Regions from separate parts of the Priestia sp. ABM2_011 genome, predicted to be linked through region 2. Evidence: a T-box and tRNA genes for the amino acid it is inferred to sense, from the RefSeq annotation. Region 2 holds a T-box; the other holds one or more tRNA genes.

Region 1 (3,413 bases), 510 kb from region 2:
ATTGATACACTTATCCATGGTTAAATTATGTCGTAGTGAGCTGTTGCTTACTAAGCGGAGGTGCTTAAGATATGTCTTCAGTCGTTGTAGTAGGAACACAATGGGGAGATGAAGGAAAAGGGAAGATTACAGACTTCCTATCAGAAAATGCAGAAGTGATTGCACGTTACCAAGGTGGGAACAATGCAGGTCACACAATTAAGTTTAATGGTGAAACTTATAAGTTACATTTAATTCCTTCAGGTATTTTTTATAATGACAAAACGTGTGTAATTGGAAACGGTATGGTTGTTGATCCAAAAGCACTTGTTCAAGAATTAAAATACTTACATGATCGCGGTGTAACAACAGAAAACTTACGTATTAGTAACCGAGCTCATGTGATTCTTCCATATCATTTAAAATTAGATGAAGTTGAAGAAGAACGTAAAGGTGAAAATAAGATTGGTACAACGAAAAAAGGTATTGGACCAGCTTATATGGATAAAGCAGCACGTGTTGGTATTCGAATTGCCGATTTACTAGACCGTGAAGTATTTGAAGCAAAATTAACACAAAACTTAGCTGAAAAGAATCGCCTTCTTGAAAAAATGTATGAAGTAGAAGGCTTTACATTAGAAGAAATTTTAGATGAGTACTATGAGTATGGTCAACAAGTTGCAAAATATGTTGTTGATACATCAGTAGTATTAAATGATGCGTTAGACGAAGGACGTCGTGTACTATTTGAAGGCGCACAAGGTGTTATGTTAGATATCGACCAAGGAACATATCCATTTGTTACATCTTCAAACCCAGTAGCGGGTGGAGTAACAATTGGTTCTGGTGTAGGTCCATCTAAAATCAAACACGTTGTAGGTGTATCAAAAGCGTATACAACTCGTGTTGGTGACGGTCCTTTCCCAACTGAATTAACAAACGAAATCGGTGATCAAATCCGTGAAGTAGGACGTGAATATGGTACAACGACTGGTCGTCCTCGCCGTGTAGGTTGGTTTGACAGTGTAGTTGTACGTCATGCTCGCCGCGTTAGCGGAATCACAGACTTATCTTTAAACTCAATTGATGTATTAACGGGAATTGAGACATTAAAGATTTGTGTAGCTTACCGTTATAAAGGGGAAGTTATGGAAGAATTCCCTGCTAGCTTAAAAACACTTGCAGAATGCGAACCTGTATATGAAGAGCTTCCAGGTTGGACAGAAGATATTACGGGTGTGAAAACATTAGATGAGTTACCTGATAACGCTCGCCACTACTTAGAGCGCGTGTCTCAATTAACAGGTATTCCTTTATCTATTTTCTCTGTAGGTCCAGATTGTACACAAACAAATGTATTACGTGGTGTATATAGCTAAATAAAAAGAGTTAGCTCTTCGTGAGCTAACCTTTTTTATTTATAATTGGTGCTTTTTTAACAAGATTTTTAAAAAAGCTCAATAATAAAAAGAAAGTTTTAAAAAAACTATTGCATTCATATGAAATATCATGTTATTATAATAAGCGTCGCTAAGAGATATAACATGAGCCATTAGCTCAGTTGGTAGAGCATCTGACTTTTAATCAGAGGGTCGAAGGTTCGAGTCCTTCATGGCTCACTTTTGTTACAACGTGGCCCGTTGGTCAAGCGGTTAAGACACCGCCCTTTCACGGCGGTAACACGGGTTCGAATCCCGTACGGGTCATTTTTAATATTTTTAATACATAGCATATAGACTGAGGTCCCGTGGTGTAGCGGTTAACATGCCTGCCTGTCACGCAGGAGATCGCGGGTTCGATTCCCGTCGGGACCGCCATTTTGGCTCGGTAGCTCAGTTGGTAGAGCAAAGGACTGAAAATCCTTGTGTCGGCGGTTCGATTCCGTCCCGAGCCATCAAAAAGCATGACTTTATTTAAAGTCATGCTTTTTTCTTTTATTTACATTTAAAAGAAAACGTTATTTGCTTTGCATTTCTTTTATGGTAATATATTACTTTTGTATTTAGAGATGGTTGAAAATCATATATCTTCATGTATAGTAGAGGATGAACTTGTGACGTTTTAAGGGTTATCAAGTATAATAAAACTACGGTATTCAAACAGTATGAATACTATCTTTTATATTTTGCTTCAACTAATAAAGGAGAACGATGATCATGGATAAACGTATTTTAGTCGTAGATGACGAAAAGCCGATTGCAGATATTTTAAAGTTTAATTTGCAAAAAGAAGGTTACGAAGTATTTTGTGCTTATGATGGCGTAGAAGCACTTGAAAAAGTGGAAGAAGTACAGCCTGAAATGATTTTATTAGATATTATGCTTCCTCAGAAAGATGGAATGGAAGTTTGCCGAGAAGTGCGCAAAAAATATGATATGCCTATTATCATGTTAACAGCAAAAGACTCTGAAATTGACAAGGTTTTAGGTCTAGAATTAGGTGCAGATGATTATGTAACTAAGCCGTTCAGTACGCGTGAATTATTAGCACGTGTAAAAGCTAATTTACGTAGACATCAGCAGGTAGCTGTTCCAACAGAAGAAAGTGAAACGAATGAAATTACGATTGGAGCACTTGTTATTCATCCAGATGCTTATATTGTGTCTAAGCGCGGAGAAACGATTGAACTGACTCATCGTGAATTTGAGCTGCTGCATTATTTAGCGAAGCACATTGGACAAGTCATGACGCGTGAACACTTGCTTCAAACTGTATGGGGTTATGACTATTTTGGTGATGTGCGTACGGTAGATGTAACAGTTCGAAGATTACGTGAAAAAATTGAAGATAATCCAAGCCATCCAATGTGGATTGTAACAAGACGTGGAGTAGGCTATTATTTACGCAGCCCAGAGCAGGAGTAATTTTAGATGAAGAAAGTAAGGCTCCTGCAATCTATTCATTTAAAGTTTGTATTGATTTATGTGCTGCTTATTTTAATTGCGATGCAAATTATTGGGGTCTATTTTGCTCGACAATTAGAAAAAGAATTAGTTAACAACTTTCGAACGTCTCTTCAAGAGCGGACAGACTTGCTGACGTATAACATTGGACAAGAAATGGTGAAAAATCGTGATGATGATTCACCCACTCTTGAGGAAGACTTAAAGACTATTTTACGAGATTTTGCTTCAAGACCCAATTTAGCTTCAAATGATATGAATGACATCTCTGAAGTAAGAGTCATTGACCAAAATAGAAGAATCATTGCTACATCGAACTCAAATCCTCAACAGATTATAGGTAAAAAGACTAATGATTTAGCGATTACAAATGCGTTGTTAGCAGGAACGAACTCTGATAATGTATTTGTTGATCAAAGCGGACAGCGAATCAGAGTTATGATACAGCCTATTCGTTTACAGGATAAAGTAGGTGCCAGTCAATCAAATTCAACTAATAAAAATGGAAAAGTTCAGTCTAGCGAAGAAATC
Region 2 (3,413 bases):
CTGCTTGCTCATCAGACGTTTGCACGTTTACTGACGGATACTTCACTTCACGACGTAAAATAGCAGCCACCTCATGTGCTACACCTAACATACTTAAGCAGTCTGAACGGTTTGGTGTTAGCCCTAGTTCTAATACTTCATCGTTTAAGTTTAATGCATCTAGCGCATCCGCTCCTACTTCAGCATCACTTGGGAAGACGAAGATGCCTTCTTGATAATCTTTTGCCACAAGCTTGCTTTCAATGCCAAGCTCTTGAAGAGAACAAATCATACCGTTCGATTCTTCACCGCGAAGCTTAGCACGCTTGATTTTAAAGTTACCTGGAAGTACAGCTCCCACTTTTGCAACCGCTACTTTTTGACCTTGTGCCACGTTAGGTGCTCCGCACACGATTTGAACGATTTCTCCTCCGCCAAGATTTACTTGACAGCGGCTTAATTTATCCGCATTTGGATGCTGTTCACGTTCTACAACGTGACCAATTACCACTCCGCTGATGCCTTTATTTAAGTTTTCTACACCTTCAACTTCAATTCCACTTTTTGTGATTTTATCAGCTAACTCTTCTGCCGTTACGCCTGATAAGTCAACATACTCTTGTAACCAACGATAAGATACAAACATCGTAGTCCCTCCTTTATACTTGTTTAAATTGATCTAAGAAACGAACATCATTTGTATAGAAATGACGAATATCATCCACGCCGTGTTTTAACATAGCAATACGCTCTACACCGATTCCAAAAGCAAAACCACGATATTTAGTTGAATCGTATCCAGCCATTTCAAGAACATTTGGATGAACCATACCGGCTCCTAAAATTTCAATCCAGCCTGTTTGTTTACATACATTACAGCCTTTACCTCCACATTTTGCACACGATACGTCTACTTCTACAGACGGCTCAGTGAATGGGAAGAAACTTGGACGAAGACGAATTTCACGGTCTGCACCGAACATCTTTTTCACAAATACTTCAAGCGTGCCTTTTAAATCGCTCATACGAATGTTTTCGTCTACTACAAGACCTTCAATTTGCATAAATTGATGTGAGTGCGTAGCATCATCGTCATCGCGGCGGTACACTTTACCTGGGCAAATAATTTTAACAGGTCCTTTGCCTTCATTCTTGTTCATAACACGAGCTTGAACAGTTGATGTATGCGTACGAAGAAGCGTTTCTTCCGTAATATAGAACGTATCTTGCATATCACGTGCTGGGTGACCTTTTGGCAAGTTCAGCGCTTCGAAATTATAGTAGTCCTGCTCTACTTCTGGTCCTTCTGCTACTTCATAGCCCATTCCTAAGAATAAATCTTCTACTTCTTCAACCACGCTTGTGAGCGGGTGATGCGTACCTGCTTTAACCGGGCGTCCCGGCAGCGTTACGTCAATTGTTTCTGAAGCAAGTTTACGCTCTACCTCGGCTGCTTCTAACGCCGTTTGTTTTTCTTCAATTTTAGATGCAATCGCTTCACGTACTTCATTTGCAAGTGCTCCCATTACAGGGCGCTCTTCAGCTGAAAGTTTTCCCATACCGCGAAGTACTTCTGTGATAGGGCCTTTCTTTCCTAAATAAGCTACGCGTACGTCGTTTAATTCTTTTAAAGCACTTGCTGCTTCGACTTTTGCAATTGCTTCTTGTTGAAGTTCTTGTAAACGTTCTTTCATCACTTATTCCTCCTTTTAACGTAAAAAATGACAAATAAAAAAACCTCCTCCCAAAAAAGGGACGAGGATTAGTCGCGTTACCACCCTTGTTAACTATATACACAGACGTATACAGTTCACTTCATTCAAGTTAACGGAATCTCCGGAACACCTTTACATCTATGTAAGATGGTCTAAGTGTCAACTCAAGAGGTGAATTCACTTATTACATTTATAAAAATGCTTTCAGTCATGGCATTTTCTCCCTGCATAAACGGACATAAGCTACTGCTCTCTTTCATCGTTTTTTACATATGTAACTATTGTATTATTATAGTGAAAACACGTTCTCGATGCAACTACATTCCGCGTAAATAATAAAGTAAGATTCCAGAAGCGATGGCAACATTTAACGACTCGCTCTTTCCATAGATGGGAATGTACAGATTTTGATCCGTTTGTTCCAACACTTTCTCGCTTACGCCGTTTCCTTCATTTCCCACAATCAGCGCAAATTCGTTTGAAGGTTTTACGTGTGTGTAGACCTTTCCATTTTGTAACGACGTGCCGTAAACTGCTATTCCTCTTTCTTTTAACAGTGAAATTGTTTCGAGCAAATCGCCTTTTACAATTGGAAGGTGAAAAATAGCTCCTTGCGTTGAACGAACGACTTTTGGGTTGTACACATCCACGCTGCCCTCTCCAATGATAATAGCCCCCACTCCCGCAGCATCAGCGGTTCGGATAATGGTGCCTAGGTTACCTGGATCTTGCACCGCATCTAAAAGCAATACTTTCTGTGCTGTATGAATAATTTCCGCATGCTTTGTTTGAAAACACACGGCAATAATTCCTTGAGGTGTTTCTGTGTCAGATAATAACTTACTAATTGCTTCGTTTACAACGATTATTTCGATACCGTCTATATCCCACTGTGCGGGCACTTCGGTCGATTCGCGTATAATTAGTTCCTTTACGCAATCCTTATTTTTGATAGCCTCTTCGACTAAATGAAAGCCTTCTACCATAAAAAGGCCCTGCTTATCACGGTCTTTTTTATTATGCAGTTTTTTCCACGCTTTTACCTGCGGATTTTTAACTGAATCAATTTGTTTCACAAACATAACTCCTTTATCTATACAAAAATAAATAGTTCGATTACATTTTGTTCAATAATCATTAGATAAGTTTCACTTTATTGTACATAGAAATCGCAAAGAAAACAAAAACTATTGGTAACTTTACGATAGCTGAGGTGAAAATGATGGATCTTAATTTACGAAATGCTGTTATTGCAAACGTTTCAGGAAACTCAAAAGAAGAGCTTGAGGCTACAATTTCTGACGCTATTCAAAGCGGTGAAGAAAAAATGCTCCCTGGACTTGGTGTTTTATTTGAAGTGCTTTGGGAAAAGTCTCCGGAATCAGAAAAAGAAGAAATTCTGACAACGCTTGAAAACGGTTTAAAATAAATAACCTTTTCCTATGTACAACAAAAAGCTCATTCTCCTAGGAGAATGAGCTTTTTTTAATTATACGTAATGGCGTTAACCGTATCTCGGTCTAAGCGCTTAATGACTTCCGCAATTAATTTAACTGCGTTTTCATAATCATCACGATGAAGCATTGCTGCATGAGAATGGATATAACGAGTTGCAATTGTAATCGAAAGTGCTGGCACCCCGTTAGCTGAAATATGGATAGAACCCGAGTCCGTACCGCCTCCAGCAATTGCATCAAATTGATACGGAATATTTAATTC

The links. The T-box of region 2 lies ahead of pheS (phenylalanine--tRNA ligase subunit alpha). A T-box ahead of a tRNA ligase gene usually reads a tRNA of that ligase, here a tRNA-Phe.
Region 1: it has a tRNA-Phe gene. The T-box ahead of pheS (phenylalanine--tRNA ligase subunit alpha) is inferred to sense a tRNA for this amino acid. The anticodon was not compared.

The regions. Positions count from the first base shown of each region.
Region 1 covers NZ_JBSWUB010000001.1:274,420-277,832, forward strand. The annotation lists gene ACXAE4_RS01570 (adenylosuccinate synthase) at 72-1,358, shown strand; tRNA gene ACXAE4_RS01575 (tRNA-Lys) at 1,526-1,598, shown strand; tRNA gene ACXAE4_RS01580 (tRNA-Glu) at 1,614-1,685, shown strand; tRNA gene ACXAE4_RS01585 (tRNA-Asp) at 1,721-1,796, shown strand; tRNA gene ACXAE4_RS01590 (tRNA-Phe) at 1,801-1,873, shown strand; gene yycF (response regulator YycF) at 2,136-2,843, shown strand; gene walK (cell wall metabolism sensor histidine kinase WalK) at 2,850-3,413, shown strand, end outside.
Region 2 covers NZ_JBSWUB010000001.1:783,306-786,718, reverse strand. The annotation lists gene pheT (phenylalanine--tRNA ligase subunit beta) at 1-625, opposite strand, end outside; gene pheS (phenylalanine--tRNA ligase subunit alpha) at 639-1,673, opposite strand; T-box leader at 1,728-1,963, opposite strand; gene ACXAE4_RS04200 (TrmH family RNA methyltransferase) at 2,012-2,776, opposite strand; gene sspI (small acid-soluble spore protein SspI) at 2,917-3,123, shown strand; gene ACXAE4_RS04190 (M42 family metallopeptidase) at 3,180-3,413, opposite strand, start outside.